DNA from 4 places in the Microbispora sp. NPDC046933 genome. Region 4 is predicted to be linked to each of the others. Evidence: riboswitches for the same ligand, from Rfam matches in the RefSeq annotation. Region 4 holds a riboswitch; each other region holds the start of a gene.

Region 1 (5,319 bases), on a different contig from region 4:
CACGATGTCCTCGCCCGACCCGACGTCCGCGACCACCCGCAGGTCGTCCTCCCCGTCGAGGGACGCGACCAGGCCTCGCCGTACCAACGGAAGGTGTTCGGCCACCAGGATCCGGATCAAGATGCTCCCCTCTGGACGTCTCTCAAAGGGTGATCGACCAATTGCGTACTGTCAACGAAGTGTCCCCAATCGGTCACGGGCGGGCAAGCCGAACCCGCCCTGGAAAAGTCTTCGCTCTCGTGCGGGTGGGCTACGCTCGAAAGGTGCTTCGTCTGCCAGGGCACCTTCTCCGATTCGGGGGTACGCGCTGATGAGCTGGCTCATCGTGGCCGGATTCGTGATCGTTTTCGTGGGTCTGCTGCTCTCGATCGCGCTTCACGAGATCGGGCATCTCGTGCCCGCCAAGCTCTTCGGCGTCCGCGTGACCCAGTACATGGTCGGCTTCGGGCCCACGATGTGGTCACGCAGGCGGGGCGAGACCGAGTACGGCGTGAAGTGGATCCCGCTCGGCGGCTACATCCGCATGATCGGCATGCTGCCGCCACGCCCCTCCGACGATCCCGGCAAGCTCCGCAGCGTCTCCACCGGTCCCTGGCAGGGCCTCATCGAGAACGCGCGGGCGGTCGCCTCGGAGGAGATCCGGCCGGGCGACGAGAACCGGGTCTTCTATCGCAAGCCCTGGTGGCAGAAGGTCATCATCATGACCGGTGGCCCGGCGATGAACTTCGTGCTCGCGTTCGTGCTGTTCGCGGTGGTGGTGATGGGCTTCGGCGTCCGCGTGCAGACGCCGGTCGTGTCCTCGGTGTCCAAGTGCGCCATTCCCGCCGCGGAGGCGGACACGCGCGACTGCCGGCCGGGCGATCCCACGACGCCCGCCGCCAAGGCCGGCCTGCGCCCCGGCGACCGCATCGTCGCCATCGACGGCTCGCCGATCACCGACTGGGAGACCGCCCGGCGGCTCATCCGCGAGCACGGCGCGGGGGTGACGACGCTGGGCGTCGAGCGGAGCGGGAAGCGGGCCGACGTGAGGGTCGACCTGATCGCGCAGGACCTGCCCTCGCTGACCGACCCCGACAAGGTCGACAAGAACGCCGGCTTCCTGGGCGTGAGCCCGACCGTCGTCGTCGAGAAGAAGGGCCCCGGCTACGTCGTCGGGCAGATGTGGGACCTGACCGAACGCACCGCCGTCGCGATGGTCAACATCCCCAAGAAGATGGTCGGCGTGTGGAACGCCGCGTTCTCGGGAGACAAGCGCGACCCGAACGGGCCGATCGGCATCGTCGGGGCGGGCCGGATCGGTGGCGAGATCGCCGCCTCGGACATCCCGGTCGAGAACAAGATCGAAATCTTCATCAGCCTGCTGGCCGGGCTGAACCTCGCGGTGGGCATGTTCAACCTGATCCCGCTGCTGCCGCTGGACGGCGGGCACATCGCCGGCGGGCTGTGGGAGGGCCTCAAGCGGGCCTTCGCGCGGGTGCGCCGCCGGCCCGCCCCCGGTTACGTGGACGTGGCCAAGGCGCTTCCGCTGACGTACGTCATGGCGGCCCTGCTTGTCGTGATGGGCGGCCTTCTCATCTACGCCGACCTCGTCAATCCGGTCCGCCTGTCCGGCTGAGCTCCGTCTGTCCGGCTGCGCCCCGCCGGGCGGGGGGCTACTCGCCGGTCACGCCGTCGATGCGCTCGCGCAGCAGATCGGCGTGGCCGTTGTGGCGGGCGTACTCCTCGATCATGTGGCACATGATCCAGCGCAGCGAATAGTGGACTCCCTGGCGGTCCGCCTTCGTCATCGCGTCCAGGTCGGCGCAGGCCTCCTCGGCCGCCCGCGCGTGCTCGATCTCCGCGCGCCAGGTCGCGAAGGCCTCCTCGGCGGACGCGGTGTCCACGTTGTCGAACTCGCCGTCCGGGTCGTCGTCGCTGTAGTAGATGCCGCCGAGGTCCTCGCCGTTCAGCCGCCGCCGGAACCAGGACCGCTCCACGTCGGCCATGTGCCGTACGAGGCCGAGCAGCGACATGCTGGAGGGCGGCACGGAGCGCAGCCGCAGCTGCTCCTCCGTGAGGCCCTCGCACTTCACCGCGAGGGTCTGACGGTGCCAGTCCAGCCAGGCGCGCAGCATCGCGCGCTCGTCCGCGACGACAGGGGGATCGATACGTGTGTCGGTCATTCCGGCATCCTGCCCCGAGCCGCGGCGCGGAGTCACGTCAATTGAGGTCGCTTCAGGCGGCCTGCGGGCCTAGTACATCGAGATGTGTACGTGGTCGTAGTGGTTGGCGGTGATGCCGCCGCGGTCGGACATGGTCCGCCAGCCCGGGTGGCCGAGGTTGTAGATGCGCTGCTGCCAGATCACGTACATCACGCCCAGCTTCGGCCCGTTCTTGATGGCCCAGGCGGCCAGGCTGTCGCCGAGCGCCTTCATCTCGGGGGAGGGCATGGCGCCGCCCGAGCTCATCATGAAGTCGCAGGCGCGCCCGAGCGGGTGCTCGCCGCTGTTCTCGGCGCGGTAGCAGCCCACCGGGAACCGCAGGTCGAAGTGCTTTTCGACCTCGGTGCGCATGAGCCGCATCCGGGGCGTGATGTTGTCGGCGCCGCCGGGTAGCTCCGGCGCCCACCCGCCCGTGCGCTTGCCCGGCGCGGTCGGGATCAGCGCGTCGAGCCTGTCCTTGATCTCGTCGATGAGATCCTCGGCGTCCTTCCGCTGTCCCGCGACCTCGGCGGCCTGCGCCTTGAGCTGTTCGGTCAGCGTCTTGGCGGCGTCCGCGGCCCGCTGCCGTTCGGCGCGGACCTGGTCGAAGCGCGCGAGCCTGGCGGCCTGCTCCTCCTTGAGCTGGTAGTTCAGCGCGGCGGTGTTCATGTCGGGCAGCGCCATCGCGCTCTCGGTCTGGTAGCGCAGCCCGGCCATCTGCCGTACGGCGTCCCTCGCGGCCTCGTAGTCGGTTTCGGCCTTGGCCAGCCGGCCGCGCGCCGCCTTCTCCTCGACGCGGGCCTTGGCGAGGGCCACGCGTTTGGCGTTGTAGTCGCCGATCAGCCGGTCGACCTTCTTCCGCAGGTCCGACAGCTCCTTCTTGAGCTGCTTCTCCGTCGGTTTGGGGTCGGCGGCGCCCGGGGCGGCCGTGCCGAACACGAGGACGGCGGAGGCGAGCACGCCGACAGCCAGGGGCAACGCGCGGGGCAGAGCCCACTCCTCTCCATCTGCCGACCGGGTTAGCTGACGGGTTCGGGCTGGAGGAGCCCGGGCAGGCGACTGCCTTGACCCCAGGTGCGTGGTTGGGTCCCCGGCTCCCGGGCAGGGTGCCCGGGATTAGGCGTACCGGCTGTGACCGCCGGTGTCAGGGATACTAGTGGTAAAGAAACGATGGCTGCCACCCAAGTCGCAACCATTCGGAGATCAAGCCGTTACCACCTCGCGGAGCATTCGGGCGGCCTCCTCCGGGAGCACGTCGTTGACGAACGCGCCCATGGCCGACTCCGATCCGGCGAGATACTTCAGCTTGTTCGGCGCCCGCCGGATCGTGAAGAGCTGCAGGTGGAGATAGGCGAGGTCGCGCCGGTAGGTGACCGGGGCCTGGTGCCAGGCCGCGACATAGGGCATGACGACGCCGAACAGCCCGTCCAGGCGGCGCAGCACCTCGATGTAGAGCGGCGCGAAGGCGGCCCGTTCCTCGGGCGACAGCGCGGGGATGTCGGGCACCCGGCGGTGCGGGTAGACGTGCACCTCGAACGGGTACCGCGCGGCGGCCGGGACGAAGGCCGTCCAGTACTCGTTGGCGGCCACCACCCGCGGCCCCCTCCGCTCGGCGGCCAGGACGTCCGCGAACAGGTTGCCGCCCCGGTGGCGGGAGGCGGCGTCCAGCATCTGGCGGGTACGCGGCGTGACGTACGGATAGGCGTAGATCTGCCCGTGCGGGTGCGGCAGCGTGATACCGATCTCGGCGCCGCGGTTCTCGAAGCAGAAGACCTGCTCCACGCCGGGCAGGGAGGACAGCTCGGCCGTGCGGTCGGCCCACGCCTCGACGACCAGCTCGGCCTGCGCGTCGCTCAGCGAGCTGAACGACGCGTCGTGGTCGGAGGTGAAGCAGACGACCTCACAGCGCCCGATCCCCGGCCGCACCTCGCTCAGCCCGCCCACCTGCTCGTACGCGCCCGTGTTGAAGCTGAACGACGGGAACCGGTTCTCGAACACCGCCACCTCGTACGGCGAGGGGATCTCCGAGCCGGGATGGGCCGGGCAGAGCGGGCACTCCTCGGCGGACGGCAGGTGGGTGCGCGTCTGGCGGTGCCGGGCGACGGCCACCCACTCGTCCGTCAGGGGGTCGTAGCGCAGCTCGGAGGCGAGCGGGCGCGGCGGCAGGTCCCTGGGGTCGGCGGCGCTGTGGTCGGCGTCGTCGCGCCGGTCGAAGTAGATCAGCTCGCGGCCGTCGGCGAGATGGGTGATGGTGCGCTTCACAGAGCGGTCTCCAGCTTCACAGAGCGGTCTCCAGCTTCACGGTGCGGTGTCCCGGGTCACAGCGGGCTTCCAGAGGTCCGGGGTCACAGTGCGTTCTCCAGCTCGGTCTCCCCGGACGGATCGGCGAGGAGGAGCTCGCCCGCGTGCTCCGACAGCGCGGCGCGCGCCTCCTCCGGCAGGCCGACGTCGCTCACGACCATGTCGGCTTCGCCGAGGGTGGCGATCGTGCTGATGCCGATCGTCCCCCACTTGGTGTGGTCGGCCAGGACCACGAGCTGCTGTGCGGCCGCGATGAGGGCGCGGTCGGTCTCCGCCTCCAGCAGGTTGGGGGTGGTGTAACCGGCCCGGACGCTCATGCCGTGCACGCCGAGCATGAGCGTGTCGACGTTCAGGGAGCGGACGGCCGCCACGGCCACCGGGCCGACCAGCGCGTCGGAGGGCGTGCGCACGCCTCCCACCAGTACCACGGTCTGGTCGGGCCGTCCCGCCCGGTGGAAGACGTCGGCCACCTGGACGGAGTTGGTGATCACGGTCAGCTCGGGCACGTCCACCAGGTGGTGGGCCAGTGTCCAGGTCGTGGTCCCGGCCGACAGGGCGACGGAGCTGCCCGGCCGGACGAGCATGGCGGCCCGGCGGGCGATGGCCTCCTTCTCGGCCTGCTGCCGCACCGACTTGGCCGCGAAGCCCGGCTCCTCGGTAGAGCCGGTGCCGGTGGCGGTCGCCCCGCCGTGCACCTTGACGATCAGGCCGCGCTCCGCGAGGACCTCCAGGTCGCGGCGGATCGTCATGTCCGAGACCCCGAGGTCGCGTACGAGCTGCGCGACGCGCACCCCGCCGGTTCTGCGTACCCTCTCCAGGATCGCCTGCTGCCGTTGCT
Region 2 (5,319 bases), on a different contig from region 4:
CCGGGCGCGCCTGCCGACCGCGCCCCTGTCACGCGCGCCGCGGAGGCGGCCGACGCCCTGGCCGCCTTCCTGACGGCTCTGCACCAACCCGCCCCCGACCAGGCGCCCACGGGCCGGGACCGCGGAGGGCCGCTGACCGGCTACTCCGAGGGGTTCGCCAAGCAGCTCGCCTCGGCCACCGAGATGGGGCTGATTCCCGACCCGGATGCCGTCCGCGCGGTCTGGGACGACGCCGCCGCCGCGCCCGACTGGGCAGGCCCCGCGCTGTGGCTCCACGGCGACCTGCATCCGGCCAACGTCCTCACCGCGGACGGCACCATCTGCGGCGTGATCGACTTCGGCGACCTCTGCGCCGGCGACCCGGCCTGTGACCTCGCCGCCGCCTGGATTCTGCTGCCGGACGGCGCCGCCGACCGCTTCAATGCCGCCTACCAGCCGGCCCCGGACGCCGCGACCCTGCGCCGTGCCCGCGGATGGGCGGTGGGACGCGCCCTCAGCGGCATCCTCATCGGTGAAGCCGGCGTCCGCGGCCGCCCAGGTGGCAAGGCCACGTGGGGCCCACCCGCCCAGGCGGCACTGCGACGCCTCATCGCTACGGCCCCTCCGGCGTAGCCGCTCCTCATGCCCGGCCTTGGGGGTGAGAACGATCAACAGCGGTCCGGGTGGGGGCTGCAGCGGATAGGCGTCCCATTCAACGGCGATGTCACCGACGCGCGGGTGCCGGATGGTCTTTGTACCGTGGACGACTTCCCTGACGTCGTGCCGTGCCCACAGGCGATGGAACTCCGGGCTGCTGATTCTCAGTTCACTCACGACCGCGACCGCCCGTGGGTGATCGGGATCGGTGGAGACGGCGGCACGCAGTATGCCGATGTAGTCCAACGCCATGGCTTCCCAGCCCCGATGGAGGCCGTATCGGCTTGTACAGGTTCGCGGACTGCGGGCACCCCCGCGAGCAGATCACGGGGTGTTCGGCGGACCTTGCGGCCGGCGGAGCACGTCAGCGGGCGAACTTCTCGATGGCGGCCGGGCTGACAGGGGTGAAGAAGTTGACGAGGTTGCCGTCGGGGTCGCGGAACAGGAGCGACCGGTTGCCCCAGGGCATCGTGGTGGGCTCTTTGACGAACTCCTCGACGAAGCCGACCAGGTTCTGATGCACCCTGTCCACGTCGTCGACGAGGAATTCGATGATCACGCTGCGGTTGTCGGCCGGCCGGGCGGCGCCGGGGGCGAAGAGCGGGACGGTGCGGGTGCTGCCGATCGCGAGGGTGGCGGAGGCGGTCCTGAGCTCGGCGAAGTCCTCGCTGGACCAACTGGCCCGCACTCCCGTGGCCCGCTCGTAGAAGTCGACGAGGCGCGCGACGTCGCCCGTGATGATGCGGATCGATACGAAGTCCATGGTGATCTCCCTGGTTTGTGGGGTCGTTCTCACGGGGCACACTAGGACGGATACCGGACAGGAACCGCCCAGTATTTTCACTAGGTTGTGTGACGTGGCTCGACCTACTCACCGCGTGCTCACGCTGTTGGAGCTCCTGCAGTCGGGAGGCATTCGGACGATGGCCGAGCTCGCCGACCGGCTCGGCGTCGACGAGCGCACCGTGCGGCGGTACGTGGACCACCTGATCGACCTCGACGTGCCCGTCGAGTCGGTGCGCGGCCGCTACGGGGGGTATCGGCTCGCCCCCGGATACCGCATGCCTCCGCTCATGCTGAGCGAGGACGAAGCGCTCGCCGTGCTGCTCGGCCTGGTCGCCGGTCGCCGGTCAGGGTTGACGACGACGACGGGCACGGCGAGTGAGACGGCGGCGGCCAAGATCCGGCGGGTCCTGCCCGAGCGGCTCGCCCGCAGGCTCGACACCGTGCTCGGATCCCTCGCTTTCACGGCTTCGCCCGGCGGGTTCGCCGCCCCGGAGACCGCGGTCCTGCTCTCCGTCGCCGATGCGGTGCGCCACCACCGGCCGATCTCCATCAGGTACACCGCCGCCGACGGCCGGCGCAGCGAACGCACGCTGCATCCGTACGGGCTCGTCGCCCATGCGGGCCGGTGGTACGTGACGGGTGCGGATCCCGGGATCGGCGAGGACCGGACCTTCCGGCTGGATCGCATCGCGGATGCGAGGACCCTGCCCGGTTCGTTCGAGCCGCCCGCCGGGCTCGATCCGGCGCAGCACGTCTTGTCAGGGTTCGCCAAGGCTCGGTATCGGCATGAAGTGGTCCTGCGGATCCAGGGGACGGTCGAGCAGATCCGCGCCCGGCTTCCCGCCGGCGTCGCGACTGTGGAGGAGTCCCCGTCCGCGGGAGGCGCGGATCCGGAGACCGAGGGCTGGCTCCGCGTCGAGTTGCGAGCGGAGCGGCTCGACTGGTTGCCTCCGGTGCTCGCGTCGCTCGACCGGCCGTTCGTCATCGAGCGGCCGGACGAGCTCCGCGGCCTTGTCGTCGCGCTCGCGGACCGGCTGGCGGCCTCCGCCCGCAAGGTCCCGCCGGCGCCAGGCACAGGTGTCGCCTGAGGCGGAGCACTATGGTGTCAAGGCGCCGAACGGCTACTGCGGACTCGGCGTGAGTCGCGCGTCGGCGGAGATGTCCCGGCAGGTGGCGGCCGCGTCGGGACATCTCCGCCGAGGAGGTCTCCACGGCGGCTCGGGGTCAGACTCCGGGACGTACGGCGGTGAGGAAGCCGCTCCTCCAGTAACCGTTGATCTTGTCGACGCTGACCACCGCGCCGCTGTGAGGGGCGCTGATCACCTTCTTGTGCCCTATGTACATGCCCACGTGGCCGCCGCCGTTGGTGAAGATGAGGTCGCCGGGCTTGAGATGTGCCAGGGAGACCTTCTTCTTGACGGCGTCGAGCATCGACCACGTCGTACGCGGGAGCTTGACGCCGGCCTTGCGCCAGGCGAACTGGACCAGCCCCGAACAGTCGAACGCCCGGGGGCCTGTGGCGCCCCATACGTACGGATCGCCGAGGTGCTTCTTCGCCACCCTGATGGCATGCTCGGCCTTCTCCTGCTGGAGAGCGGATTTGGTGAGCTTCTTGGTCGCGGAATCCTCCGCCGCGGAGGACGCGGGGGCCTCGCCGGTCGCGACCCCGGTGACGGGTGGCGTGGGGGGCTCGGGTGAAACGACCCCGGGGGCCGGGGGCGGGGCTGTCACCGTCCCCGGCGCGGCGGCCGCGGGGAGTGCGCTCAGGGCTCCCGCTGAGGCGGTGAGCGCGACGCTACCGATGGTGACGCAGGCAATGCGGAGCAGAGTGGTGGAGTTGGTAGACAGGGGATCTCTCCCTAGGGTCTTCCGCTTGCGCCTACCGGGTTAGCTGACGGATTCGGGCGGGGAAGTCGCCCTACGGCGCTGGCGCGCCGATTCACCCCAGACCTTCGTCGAAGGTCGACTGGTTCCCCGGCTCCGGGCCTCCTTGCTGCACGGATTCGGCATCACCGGCGCCCAGGGGGGCGGAGAGGACATGGCGACGGTGACAGTGGATGTTCGTTTCGAACACGGCCGGGCCGGGTTCGTAACGGCGGCGTCACGTGGACCCCGTCGTAGGGCAAGGAAACTACCAAGTAGCCCCATATTGTCGCAAAGGGTGCAAAACGGTAAGGATCACATAAAAAGGATCAAAATCGTAAAACCGCAGGTCAGGGCAATCATTGGATAAACAAATGTGGCGCTCGTCACACTCGTTGAGCGGTTCCGGGGCCGCCACGGCGGGCGCACATGGTCAGCGAACGGCTCGCGGGGGCGTGAGGTGCGCGGCCGGCGTCTTCGGGCTTCGGTGGCCGTGCGTCAGATGTGCGACGGCACGTCGTACGCGCTGGGCGGTGAGGGGGCTTTGGCCGTCACGGGTGCGCCCTGGTCGGCGGGCAGGCCGTTGCGACGGGCCAGCGTGCCCAGAGCGCTTCGGAGCGCCCGTGTCTCGTCGGGGGCTGAGGCCGTCGGTCAGTTCCGTGTCGAGTTCGGCCGCCGCCGCGGTGCACGCGGCCAGCAGTTCCCGGCCCTCCGTGGTGAGTGCCAGTGTCTGCCTGCGCCGGTCCCCGGGATCGCGCGCCGTACGTGCGTACCGGACCGTCCTGCTGGGACGACGCCGCCTGGCGTGAGACCGTCCTGTCGGCGGGCCGCCCCACCCTGGTGATCCGCGGGGTCACCACGGAGGTCGTGGTGCTGCGCACCGCCCTCGATGCGCTCGCGCATGGCCTCGACGTGCAGGTCCTGGTGGACGCCTGCGGGGGCATCGCCGCCCGCACCGAGGACGCCGCCCTGCGGCAGATCGAGGCCGCAGGCGGCGTGGTGACCTCCGTGGCGGGTTTCGCCGCCGACATGGGCGGAGTGAGGGACTCGCTCCGCCGCATGCTCACCTCTCCGCCTCCGGCCACGCCTCAGCCGGTACGACGACGACAACGCCCCACCGGTTCCCGAGGTCGGCCTGTCACCGCGTACGCCAGAAGGTGCCGTTGGCCGAAGGGTCGTCGGGGTCGCCCTGCGGCACGGTGAACCCCGCACCCCACAGTGTCGCCGTCCCGGGCCTGTGCGCGATCGAGAACAGGGCGGCGTCGGTGCCGGGCTTCCGGGGGATTGGGGCACTCCGCCACGCCGAACCCGTGACGTGCCACAGGGTCGAGTTCCAGTCGCTCTGCACGACCCACACGCCGCCCTCGCCGTCGGGCTCCACCTCCGTGTACGGCTGCGCGTTGGCGGCACCGATCGAGGTGGTCCATGAGCTGCCGTTCCAGCGCATGACCAGGGTGCGGCTGTAGGTCACGTCGTCGCCCTCGTCGTCGGCGCCTTCCCAGGTGACGCCGCCGACGGCCCACACGTTGCCCGGGCCCACGACGGCGATGTCGTGGAGGACAGCGGCGGCGTCAGGGGCGGGAAGCTTGATCGTGGGTGTGGGCGCCAGCGCCCAGGACTTCCCGTTCCACCGCATGATCGCGGGACGATCGCCCTTGGTCCCCGCCGCCCAGACGTCACCGGCCCTGTACGCGTCGACGGCGGCGGCGCGGGCCGGCAGCGGGACGCTCGTCCACGAGGACCCGTTCCAGTGTCTGGCCGAGGCCGTGGACTCGGCGACCGCCCAGACGTCCCTCGCGCCCGTTCCGTCGGCGTCGGTCGCGGAGAAGCCGCTGCCGAGCGAGACGGTGGTCCACCCGCGGCCGTTCCACCGAGCGGCCTTCCCCGGGCCGAAGACCCACACGTTCCTGTTCGAGGTGGCCGCGACGGCCTTCAGCTCGTACGGCGGGCTGCCGGGGACGACCTTCCACGATCCGCCGTCGAACCACTGGACCAGGCCCCGCTGCCTGCCGTTCACCACCCGGTGACCGGCCG
Region 3 (5,319 bases), on a different contig from region 4:
CGCACTGCTCGCGGGGGCCCGGGTCCGGGGTGACGCCGCGGCGGGGGAGACGGTCACCCCCACGGGGGCGGCCCTGCTGCGCGGGGCCGGCGCGGTCTACGGCCCGCCGCCGGTGATGACGCTCCGCGCCACGGGGTACGGCGCGGGCAGCCGCGTGCTGCCCGACCGGCCCAACGTGACGGTCGCGATGCTCGGCACGCCCGAGCCCCAGCCCGAGCCCCAGCCCACGGCGCCGCCGGACCCATTGGAACCGGAGCCGGTTCCAGAGTCGGCTCCGGACCTGCCGGCCGGGACCGTCCGGCAGGTCGTGCTCTCGACCAACCTCGACGACGTGACCGGGGAGGTCCTCGCGTACGTCATCGAGCGCGCCCTCGAGGCCGGCGCGGCCGACGCCTGGGTGACTCCGGCCGTGATGAAGAAGGGCCGGCCCGCGCACGTCCTGCACGTGCTGGCGGATCCCTCGCTGGCCGGCGCCCTGAGCGACCTGGTCCTCGCCGAGACCGGCAGCCTGGGCCTGCGCCGCGTCGTGGTGGAGAAGACCGCGCTGCCCAGGCACGTCGAGACCGTCGAACTGCACGGGCAGGCCGTGCGGATCAAGCATGGGCCGTGGGGCGCCAAACCCGAGCACGACGACCTGGTCAGGCTGGCCGCCGCGACCGGGAAACCCCTACGGCACCTCGCGCGAGAGGCTCTCCGATGACGCGTATCGATGCCCATCACCACATCTGGGACCTGTCCCGGCGACCCCAGACCTGGCTGGACCCGCCGGAGATGTCGCCTGTCCGCCGTGACTTCACGCTCTCCGACTACGCGGACGCGGCGGCCGGGGCCGGGATCGGCACGTCGGTGCTCGTCCAGGTGCTGCCCGACGCGGAGGAGACCAGGGAGTTCCTCTCGACGGCGGCTCGGTCCGACGTCGTCGCCGCCGTGGTGGGCTGGGCGGACCTGACCCGGCCCGATCTCGCCGCCGAACTCGCCGCGCTGGCCGCCTCGCCCGGCGGCGACCTGCTGCGCGGCATCCGGCATCTCGTCCAGGGCGAGCCCGACCCGCGCTGGCTGGCCCGCAACGACGTACGGCGCGGACTGCGCCAGGTGGCGGCGGCCGGGCTGAGCTACGACCTGCTCGTCCTGCCCCACCAGCTGCCCGCCGCGATCGAGACCGTACGCGCGCTTCCCGAGCTGAGCTTCGTGCTGGACCATGTCGCCAAGCCGCCGATCGCCCGCGGAGGGATGGACCCCTGGGCCGGGCTGATCCGCGAGCTCGCCGCCTCGCCCAACGTGACCTGCAAGCTGTCCGGCATGATCACCGAGGCGCGGTGGGACGACTGGGACGCCGCGCGGCTGCGGCCGTACGCCGAGGTGGTGCTCGACGCCTTCGGGCCGGACCGGCTGATGTTCGGCTCCGACTGGCCCGTCTGCCTCCTCGCCGGGTCCCTGCCGGCCTGGGCCGGCGCCGCCGACACGCTCCTCGCCGGCGCGGGACTGTCGCCCGGCGAGCGCGACGCGGTGTTCCGGGGGACGGCGGCGCGGGTGTACCGCCTCTGACGCCGAGGGCGGGGCGCGGGCCAGGGGGTCCGCGCCGCCCGCGCACCCGGGCGGTTGTGTGGCGCATCTCACGGTTGGCGGCCCGCGACCGTGAGGACCTGCGGAAGCACTGGACGGCGGCGGCCAGAATGGTGCCGTTTGCCGCTTTTTGGGCCGTGTCTTACTTGTTATCTACTAAGCTTCCCGTGTATTTCGCCGGTGAGCGGTCCTCAACCCGAGGACGACCGGCGACCGCCGAATCCCGGATGTCTTCGATCCCGGGAACCGGGGACCCACGTCTCTTGGGGTGAATCCGGACCATCCGGTAGGGCTACTCCTGGCCCGAACCCGTCAGCTAACCCGGTAGGCGGCCAAGGAGAGGAGAGCGCGTGGAGTGTCGGCTCCACCTGCCCACCCGGTCCGCGTCACGTCGCCGGACCACATGCCCGCCCTGGAACGTCTCCAGGCTTCCGGGGTGATGGCGCGCCCGTGACGGGCTGCCACATCTCCCGTTTCTGATTCCGCCCCGCCGCGGCCGTGTCCTCGGGCGGTCATGCCGTCATGTCTCCATGCCGTCATGCCTGCCGTGACGCCGGCGGGCCGGTTCGTCATGTCTCGAAGCGCGCCATGAGGAGCCTCCGATTTCCACCGATCCGATAGCTCGACAGCTGCTCGACGCCGTCCGCCCCGAACTGGGCTACCGCGAACGAGCCGGGAAACACACGAAGTTCGGCGAGTGGTACGCCGACAACGTCGCCAAGGACCCCGACTTCAAGACCGCCCCCTGGTGCGACATGTTCGTCTCCTGGGCGGCGGACCGGGCCGGGCTGCGGGACCACGTCGGCGAGTTCGCGCTGACCACGCGGCACGCCAAGTGGTTCGAGAAACATCACGCCTGGAGCGACAGGCCCGAGCCGGGCGCCGTGGTCTTCTTCGCCTGGTCGGGGTCCAAGAAGATCCGCGACATCGACCACGTCGGCGTGGTCGAGAAGGTCGTCGGCGGGAAGGTCCACACGATCGAGGGCAACGTCGACGGAGTGTGGCTGAAGCGGAAGGTACGCGACAAGAGCAAGATCGTCGGGTATGGCCTGCCGCGCAAGGTCAAGGTGGAGCCGAAGGCGCCGGTGTCGGTCCAGCCCGTGGCGGCCGTGCACGCGAGCGTCCAGGGCACGGCGAGGCCGGCCGTCAGGAACATGGCGGCCACGCAGGGCCAGTCCCCCGACGCCGTGTGGTCGCCCGGCGACGCCGTCCTGCCGGCCGGTCTGCTGTTCGCGGTGGTCTCCACCGCCGTGACCGGGCTCCGGGTCAAGGCCGCGGCCGCGACGTCCGGCGGACGGCACCGCAGGCGCGGGTGACCTCCCGCGCTCCCAGGGCGATGGGCCGGTGCGGTGCCGGTGGTCCGCACGGGGCCGCCGTACGGCTTCGCGGCGGCCACACTTTCACCGTCCTGTCATGGCGCCGTTAATGCGGACAGAGGTCCGCTGCGCGGTCACGCTGGGGACGGGTCGCCGCCGAACGCCGCGTTACGGTGATGTGAAGCTGGGCATCCCGGACGACGCGGACCGCCGACAGGCGGACAGCCCGCCGGTGTCAGGGTCTAAAGTTGACTCGGCGAGTTCGAGCGGAAGAGGCGTTCATGGCACGAGGCGACACCGGACCTGACTTCATCGAGGCGCTCGCGCGCGGCCTCGATGTCATCAGGGCGTTCCAGCCGGGACGCCCGGTGATGTCCCTGACCGAGGTGGCGGCGGCGACCGGCCTGGCCCGGCCGACCGCGCGGCGCATCCTGCTCACGCTGCAGGAGCTGGGGTACGCCCGCTCGGCGCAGGGCGGTTTCGCCCTCACCCCGCGGGTGCTCGAACTCGGCGTGTCCTACGTCCGCTCCATGGGCCTGTGGGAGGTGGCCCGGCCGCACCTGGAACGGCTGGTCGCCCAGACGAACGAGTCGTCGTCGATCGCCCAGCTCGACGGGTCCGACATCGTGTACGTCGCCCGCGTGGCCGTGCCGAAGATCGTCGCCCTCTCGGTGCAGATCGGGACGCGGTTCCCCGCGCTCCAGACGTCCCTGGGCAAGGTGCTGCTCGCCGCGCTGCCGCCGGACGAGCTGGAGCGGGTGCTGGCCGAGCCGAGCCGGTCGGGCATCGAGCCGCGGTGGCGGCCCGGGCCGCAGGAACGCGACGCCATGCTGCGCGATGTGCGGGCGAAGGGCTGGGCGCTGACCGACGAGCAGCTCGCCCTCGGGATCCGGTCGGTGGCCGCGCCGCTGCGCGACGGCTCCGGCAACGTCATCGCGGCCGTGAACGTCAACAGCCACGCCGCCGAGACCTCGCTGGAGAAGCTGACCGAGGACCACCTGCCGCTGCTGCTGAAGACCGCCGGCGCGATCAGCGCCGACTGGGCCCTCTACGAGTCGGTGCCGCAGGTCACGGCCTCCTGACCCACCGGCCGCGCCTCGACGAGTGGTGAGCGGGTCTTAGGCGGACCCCGGGACGAGGACGATCCTGCCGGATGCGGTTCCGGCCGCCTGACGCCGCCAGGCGGCTTCGGCCTCCTCCAGCGGGACCGTCTCGTGGGCGACGGCCAGCCGCCCGAGCGCCGCCTGCCCGGCGACGAAGACGATCGAGGCGGCCCGCTGCTCGGGGGTCAGCTCGTTGTTGGTGTATCCCAGCAGCCGCAGCGACCTGCTGCGCAGCGTGGAGGAGTCGATCGGGCAGGTCTCGTCCGCCGAGGAGCCGAGGTTGACCCACCGGCCTCCCGGGCGCAGGGCACGGGCCGCCGCGGCCGCCGCCGGGCCGAAGAGCGGGTCGAGCACCAGGTCGGCGGGCCCGTCGCAGGCCTCGGCGAAGCGGGCGGCCAGCGTGGCGACGTCGCCGGTGTCGAGCGCCACCACGGCGTCCGCGCCCGCTTGGCGGGCGCGTTCCCCGGCGGCGGGGGAGCGGGCGCCCGCGACGACCCTGCGGGCGCCGGCGACGCGCGCGATCTGCACGGCGGCCTGCCCGACGACGCCGCCCGCCCCGAGCACCACCACCTGCTCGCCGGGGGCGAGCTCACCGCGCCACGTCAGCGCCATGTGCGCGGCGACCGCCGAGAGCCCGAGCGCGGCCACCGCGACCGGGTCGGTCCCGGCGGGCAGCTCGACGAGGTCGCGCGCGGGCACGGCCGCCGCCTGCGCCATGCTGCCGTCGCCCGGGGCCATTCCGGCCGACGTCGCGAACCACACCGGCCGCCCGTCCGCGACACCGGCCCCCTGCACCCCCGGCACGTACGGCGTGCGCGGCCTGCCGAAGTAGGACGTGCCGGTCGCGCAGAGCAGGTCGAGCGGCGTGACGGGCGCGGCGGCGACCTCGACCAGCGTCTCGCCGGGCCCGGCGACGGGTACGGGCAGGTCGGCCACCAGCGGCGGCCTGCCGGGTTCCACGATCTGCGCTGCGCGCATGTCCCACCCTCCGCTGAAGTCGTCGTCATCGGCGAGAGCCGCCGGCACGCCCCGCACGACATGCCCGGCGCCTCGCCGCCCCCGCCCGCGCTCGGTGGCGGGCAGGCTCGATCACGTCGCGATGTCGGGGTACGGCATCGTCACGTGGGCCAGCCGCCGGGCGTACTCGGTCTGGAAGCCCATCGGCTCGTGGTCGCGCTCGAACATCGCGATGAACAGCGTGAGCGTGAGGAACGGGTGCGCGCCCAGCTCGAACAGCCTGGGATAGTCATGTCCGGCCAGCGCCTCGCGCTCGGTGTCGTCGAAGCGCAGCCAGGTGGACGCCTCCCCGCCGTGACAGCTCAGCAGCCGGTTGGCGT
Region 4 (5,319 bases):
CGCCGCCCCAACCAGTCGTTCAAGGTCTCCTTCGACCAGGAGATCCAGCGCATGTACGACGAGTGGGACACGCTGACCAAGAAGGTGCAGGACGGCACGGCGCTGCCGGCCGACCAGTCGGCCTACCGCCGCGCGTCGAGCACGGCCTCCCGGGTCCTGCCGGAGACGCCGCGGCGGCTGCCGTACCGGACGCTCGCCTCGGTCGTGGACATCGCCACCGGGCACGAGGAGCAGACGCTGCGCATCCTGCGCGCGTTCGACCCGGAGATCGCCGGGCTGGACGAGCTGCGGCCGCGGCTCGACCGCGCCCAGCACTGGGTGAACACGTACGTGCCCGCGGAGGACCGCACGCAGGTGCGCGAGACGCCCGACAAGGAGCTGCTCGACACGCTCGGCGAGCAGGACCGGGAGTCGCTGCGCCTGCTGGCGGAGGGCCTCGACGAGCACTGGTCGCTCGACGGGCTGACCACGCTCGTGTACGGCGTGCCGAAGGTGCAGGCCGGGCTCGACATGGACGCCAAGGCGGCCACGCCCGAGCTGAAGGCGGCCCAGCGCGCGTTCTTCGCCCTGCTCTACCGGCTGCTCGTCGGCCGCGACACCGGCCCGCGGCTGCCCACGCTGCTGCTGGCCGTGGGCCGCGACCGGGTGCGCGAGCTGCTCGGTCGCGCCTGATCGGCGTGTCGGATTCCTTGGAGGCGGGTCACACCGCCTGAACGCCGGCGCCGCGGGCCGGACGGCACGGCCGTCCGGCCCGCGGCCGTGCCGACACGCCTCCGGGACGCCTCCGGGACGCCTCCGGGTCGCCTCGCGGACCGGTGGCGGCGTCAGAGCGCCCAAAAGGCAGGGACCCGCACGCCAGGGTGTCCGGCAGTTCAAGGTGCCCGGCAGTTCAGGGTGCCCGGCAGTTCAGGGTGCCGGCAGCTCGGGGTGTCCGGCAGGTGACGGTGTTCGGCAACTCAGGGTGTTCGGCAACTCAGGGTGTTCGGCAACTCAGGGCAACAGCACCAGCCGGCCGCGCAGGCCGCCCCTCCGCAGGCGTTCGTGCGCCTCGGCCGCCCGCTCCAGGGGATAGGTGCCGGCGACCCGCGTGGTCAGCCGTCCCGCCTCGGCCAGCTTGGCGACGTCCCGGAGCTGGGCCGCGTCGGCGCGGACGAACACCGTCGAGACCCGGATGCCGCGCAGCGGGATCGGGGCCTGCCCGGCGCCGACGGCGACGAACGCGCCCCCGTTGCGCACGGCGTCCAGGGCGGGCAGGCCGACGACCGCCGCGTCCACCAGACCGTCCACACCGCCGGGAACGAGGGCCCTGACCGCCCCGGCCAGGTCGGCGCCTCTCGGGACGAACCATTCGGCGCCGAAGCCCCGCACCAGTGACTCGTCGCCGGGCGCGGCGACCGCGGCGACCCTGATCCCCCGTGCCACGGCCAGTTCCACGAGATAGCCGCCGAGGCCACCGGCCGCGCCCGTGACGAGCAGGGTCCCACCCTCGGCGAGCCCGGCGAGATCGAGCGCCTGGGCGGCGGTGAGCGCGTTCAGCGGCAGCGTCGACGCCTCGGGCGCGGCCACTCCGGCGGGCGCGGGCGCGACGGCCGTCTCGTCCAGCACCACCAGGTCCGCCTGGGCCTTGAGTGGATCCGTCAGCCGGTCCGACAGTCCGATGACCCGCTCCCCCGGGCGCATGCCCGTCACGCCCGGACCGACGCGATCGATCACGCCCGCCACGTCCCAGCCGAGTGCGTACGTCTCCTGGTGCGGCATGAGCTTGTGATCGGCGAGGGCGCCCGCGGCCGTGAGCAGGTCGACGGGGTTCACGGCCGCCGCCTCGACCCTGATCCGCACCTGTCCCGGCCCCGGCTCGGGTTCGGCGACGTCGACGACCCGTACGGCGCCGCCCTGTGCCACCAGTGCTCTCATGAATTCCTCCTTCCGTACGGCAAGCAGGGTAGGGAGAGCTACTCTCTCCGGGTAAGAAGGCACCTGAAAGTGCGTAAGGGAGGCGGAGGGAAGACATGGCCACCCGGACGGCGGCCGAGCGCCGCGAGGAGGCGCGCCAGCGGTACAACGCGTACGTCGCGACCTGCCCGTCGCGGAAGCTGCTCGACACCCTCAGCGACAAGTGGGTGAGCCTGGCGCTCACCGCGCTCGCCCACGGCCCGCTCCGGTACAGCGAGCTGGCGAGGACGATCGCCGGCGTCAGCCAGAAGATGCTCACGCAGACGCTGCGGACGATGGAGCGCGACGGCCTGGTCTCCCGTACGGTCACCCTCTCGGTGCCGGTCCGGGTCGACTACCGGCTCACGCCGCTGGGCGAGGACCTCATGCCGCTGCTGGAAGCGATCAAGCGCTGGGCCGAGGTTCACATGGAGGATGTGGAGGCGGCCAGGGAGGCGTACGACCGGCGGCTCGACCCCGAACCTTGACGACCTTCATTGCAGGCGTTTACCGTCCCTGAAGGGTGGGCCGACGAATCATCGTCGTGGGGGAGGGCGGACGATGGGTGTTCCCGAGGTCGTCTACCGAGGTGACAATCTCGCCTCGGAGCTTGACCGTGCCGGTCTCACCGAAGAGGACCTGCTTCTCCTCGCGGAGCTGGCCAAGGGCGTGACCGCCGACCGGGTGGGCCGCAGTCTCGACGTCAGCGGGCGCACCGTGCGGCGCCGGCTGCGGTGCATCTGCGACCGCATCGGCGTCGCGACCGCGATCGAGGCGGTCGCCTGGGCGGCGCGCCGCCGCCTCATCTGACCGCGTTCCGCCCCCACGGCCTCCCTCTGGGGAGGCTCAGTCGGCGACGCGCACCGCTCCCGCGAACGGCCGCCCGGCGATCTTCGCGATGTGGATGACGTCTCCCGTGCGCGGCGCGTGGATCATGTAGCCACCGCCGATGTAGATGCCCACGTGGTGCAGGTCGGAGTAGAAGAACACCAGGTCGCCGGGGCGGAGCTGGTCACGGGGAATGTGCGTGCCGGCCGTCCACTGGTCGCCCGTGTAGTGGGGCAGGCTGATGCCGACGGACTGGTAGGCCGCCATGACCAGGCCGGAGCAGTCGAAGGAGCCGGGCCCCTCGGCGCCCCACACGTACGGCTTGAGCTGCTGCGCGAGGGCCCAGCGCGCCGCCTGGGCGGCCTTGCCGTCGCCCACGATGGGGAACGACATCCTCCTGCGCGTCTCGCTGCCGACCGTCCGGGAGACCTGCCGGTAAAGGTTGCTCTCGGTCTTCTTGATCAGCTTGGTGATCTTGTCGCGCTGCGAGTCGAGGCCGCTGAGGAGCTTCTTGACCTCGGCCTGCCGGGCGGAGGCGCTCTCCCTGGCCCGTGCGGCGGCGTCCATGGCCTTGGTGACCTCGGCGACCTCCTGGCTCTCCTGCAGCTCCAGCGCGTACTGCGTGGAGGCCTGGTCCAGGTACTGCCGGGGGTCGGCGTCGCTGTCGATGAGCACGAGCGCGTTGCCGAGCCCGTTGGTCATGTAGGAGTGCTGCGCGAGGGCGCTCGCCTTCTGCCGGCGGACCTCCAGCTCGGCCTCGCTCTTGGCGAGGTTCTTCTTGGCGAGGTCGGCGGACCGCTCGGCCGCCTTCAGACGCACGCGCTCGCCGTTGTACTGCTCGGTGAGGGTCTCGATCTCGGTGTAGAGGCTCTCGACCTGCTCGGTGAGCTCCTTGAGGCTCGGCTTGGGGTCGGCGGTGGCGCGGACCACCGGGGCGCCGAACGTGATCGCGGTGAGCGCGACGCCGACGAACGCCAAGCGGCGGATGGCACCCGGACCGGCCGTGCCGGATCCGGACCGTCGGCGGCGGGCGTGCCTGCCCGTCGGCCGTCCTCCACGCATGCGCAACCGAGCTCCTCTCCCACATGTGCCCCGCCGGCGGGCCCGTGTCGTCGGGACGGGGCCGTACTGCGGGGCACTACTGAGCGCCTACCGGGTTAGCTGACGGGTTCGGGCCGGAGTAGCCCTACCTTGGCGGATTCACCCCTTGACGATCTCAGACCGAACCGATCCTGATCCTGCAGTTGGGTCCCCGGTTCCCCTTCGCACTCGGTGCTCGAAGATTCGGCGCCCGGTCGCCGTGAGCGCTCACGATGACCGGCATCGTCGCTGGACGATAGTGCACGGCGAGTTCTTGCTCAACCAGAACTCCGAAACCCGTCTACGTTTGACAACCAAACGATCACAGTCGGGTCACGGGCTCGGTAGTGATGCGTCCGTGTTCACCTGGGTTTAGAGCGATCTGAGGCATTGGATGTGCTGCTCGGACTGCTGGAAAAAGTGGGACGAACTGGAACGGCCACCTCGGGGTGCGGCTGTGCATCCGTCCGTATCCTGGAGGCTACGGACGGTCAGGCGCCATGTCGGATGCGGCGTTTGGGAATGACCGTTATCCAGGAAGACGCGAGGAAGACGCTCCGCGCCGACCCCATGGGATCGGCGGAGGTCCGGCTAGGCTGGCCGACCATGGAGCAGGTCGCCGCGCAGACATCCAGCGGATCGGGTGCCACGGCCGTGACGGTGCGCCGGGCCAGGACGCCGGACGTCCGGGTGATCCGGCGCCTCGTCGACGCGTACTCGGGCTCCGGTCCCCGCCTGCTCAAGAAGAGCACGGTCACCCTGTACGAGGACGTCCAGGAGTTCTGGGTGGCCGAGACGGGCGGGCAGGTCGTCGGCTGCGGCGCGCTGCACGTGCTGTGGGAGGACCTGGCCGAGATCAGGACCGTCGCGGTGGACCCCACGGCACGCGGCGGGGGCGTCGGCCACCGGATCGTCGCCGCGCTCATCGAGACCGCCAGGGACCTCGGCGTGCGGAGGGTCTTCTGCCTCACGTTCGCCGTGGAGTTCTTCGCCAGGCACGGCTTCAGGCCCATCCAGGGCACCCCGGTCTCTCCGGAGGTGTACGCGGAACTGCTCGCGTCGTACGACGAGGGTGTCGCCGAGTTCCTCGACCTGGAGCACGTCAAGCCGAACACGCTGGGGAACACCCGGATGTTGCTGCACCTCGACCGTCATTGATCGCCATTGATGGGCATTGATCATCGATCTTGACGGTGATTGTCATCTGCTGCAAAGGTGACTGTTGATACACCTGTCGCTACTTTTGGCAATATCAGCGTGTGCTACAGACATGCGGCGCATGCGTCTTCGAAACGAGGTGACACGGTGAGCACCGGACAGCCGCCGTACCCCCAGGACGAGTCGGACGGGACGCCACCGCCGTCATCGAACCCCGGGTACAACACGGACAGACAGGCCCAGGACTACGACCCCGACGTCACGGTCGTCAGTTATCGCCACCCCGGGCAGCACACGGGCCCGCAGCAGCCGCCCGGCTAC

What was found. Region 4 has a riboswitch for cyclic di-AMP ahead of ABZ857_RS40565 (NlpC/P60 family protein). Riboswitches for the same ligand answer to the same signal wherever they lie in the genome.
Region 1: linked by a shared signal. The riboswitch ahead of ABZ857_RS40905 (hypothetical protein) and the one ahead of ABZ857_RS40565 (NlpC/P60 family protein) in region 4 are both predicted to bind cyclic di-AMP.
Region 2: linked by a shared signal. The riboswitch ahead of ABZ857_RS04510 (C40 family peptidase) and the one ahead of ABZ857_RS40565 (NlpC/P60 family protein) in region 4 are both predicted to bind cyclic di-AMP.
Region 3: linked by a shared signal. The riboswitch ahead of ABZ857_RS28685 (CHAP domain-containing protein) and the one ahead of ABZ857_RS40565 (NlpC/P60 family protein) in region 4 are both predicted to bind cyclic di-AMP.

The regions. Positions count from the first base shown of each region.
Region 1 covers NZ_JBEYWW010000053.1:25,588-30,906, forward strand. Annotated here, with positions in the region: gene ABZ857_RS40890 (response regulator transcription factor) at 1-120, opposite strand, end outside; gene ABZ857_RS40895 (site-2 protease family protein) at 311-1,615, shown strand; gene ABZ857_RS40900 (DinB family protein) at 1,653-2,162, opposite strand; gene ABZ857_RS40905 (hypothetical protein) at 2,232-3,158, opposite strand; cyclic di-AMP (ydaO/yuaA leader) riboswitch at 3,175-3,313, opposite strand; gene galT (galactose-1-phosphate uridylyltransferase) at 3,384-4,442, opposite strand; gene ABZ857_RS40915 (DeoR/GlpR family DNA-binding transcription regulator) at 4,526-5,319, opposite strand, start outside.
Region 2 covers NZ_JBEYWW010000002.1:426,834-432,152, forward strand. Annotated here, with positions in the region: gene ABZ857_RS04490 (phosphotransferase) at 1-612, shown strand, start outside; partial or broken gene ABZ857_RS04495 (XRE family transcriptional regulator) at 625-897, opposite strand; gene ABZ857_RS04500 (VOC family protein) at 1,001-1,399, opposite strand; gene ABZ857_RS04505 (YafY family protein) at 1,494-2,510, shown strand; gene ABZ857_RS04510 (C40 family peptidase) at 2,647-3,153, opposite strand; cyclic di-AMP (ydaO/yuaA leader) riboswitch at 3,284-3,441, opposite strand; gene ABZ857_RS04515 (isochorismatase family protein) at 4,051-4,488, shown strand; gene ABZ857_RS04520 (hypothetical protein) at 4,424-5,319, opposite strand, start outside.
Region 3 covers NZ_JBEYWW010000024.1:32,381-37,699, forward strand. Annotated here, with positions in the region: gene larC (nickel pincer cofactor biosynthesis protein LarC) at 1-700, shown strand, start outside; gene ABZ857_RS28680 (amidohydrolase family protein) at 697-1,545, shown strand; cyclic di-AMP (ydaO/yuaA leader) riboswitch at 1,768-1,910, shown strand; gene ABZ857_RS28685 (CHAP domain-containing protein) at 2,217-2,879, shown strand; gene ABZ857_RS28690 (IclR family transcriptional regulator C-terminal domain-containing protein) at 3,161-3,961, shown strand; gene ABZ857_RS28695 (zinc-binding dehydrogenase) at 3,998-4,960, opposite strand; gene ABZ857_RS28700 (hypothetical protein) at 5,072-5,319, opposite strand, start outside.
Region 4 covers NZ_JBEYWW010000052.1:3,409-8,727, reverse strand. Annotated here, with positions in the region: gene lysS (lysine--tRNA ligase) at 1-672, shown strand, start outside; gene ABZ857_RS40580 (NADP-dependent oxidoreductase) at 991-1,914, opposite strand; gene ABZ857_RS40575 (helix-turn-helix domain-containing protein) at 2,010-2,420, shown strand; gene ABZ857_RS40570 (LuxR C-terminal-related transcriptional regulator) at 2,494-2,742, shown strand; gene ABZ857_RS40565 (NlpC/P60 family protein) at 2,779-3,738, opposite strand; cyclic di-AMP (ydaO/yuaA leader) riboswitch at 3,892-4,045, opposite strand; gene ABZ857_RS40560 (amino-acid N-acetyltransferase) at 4,447-4,998, shown strand; gene ABZ857_RS40555 (RDD family protein) at 5,146-5,319, shown strand, end outside.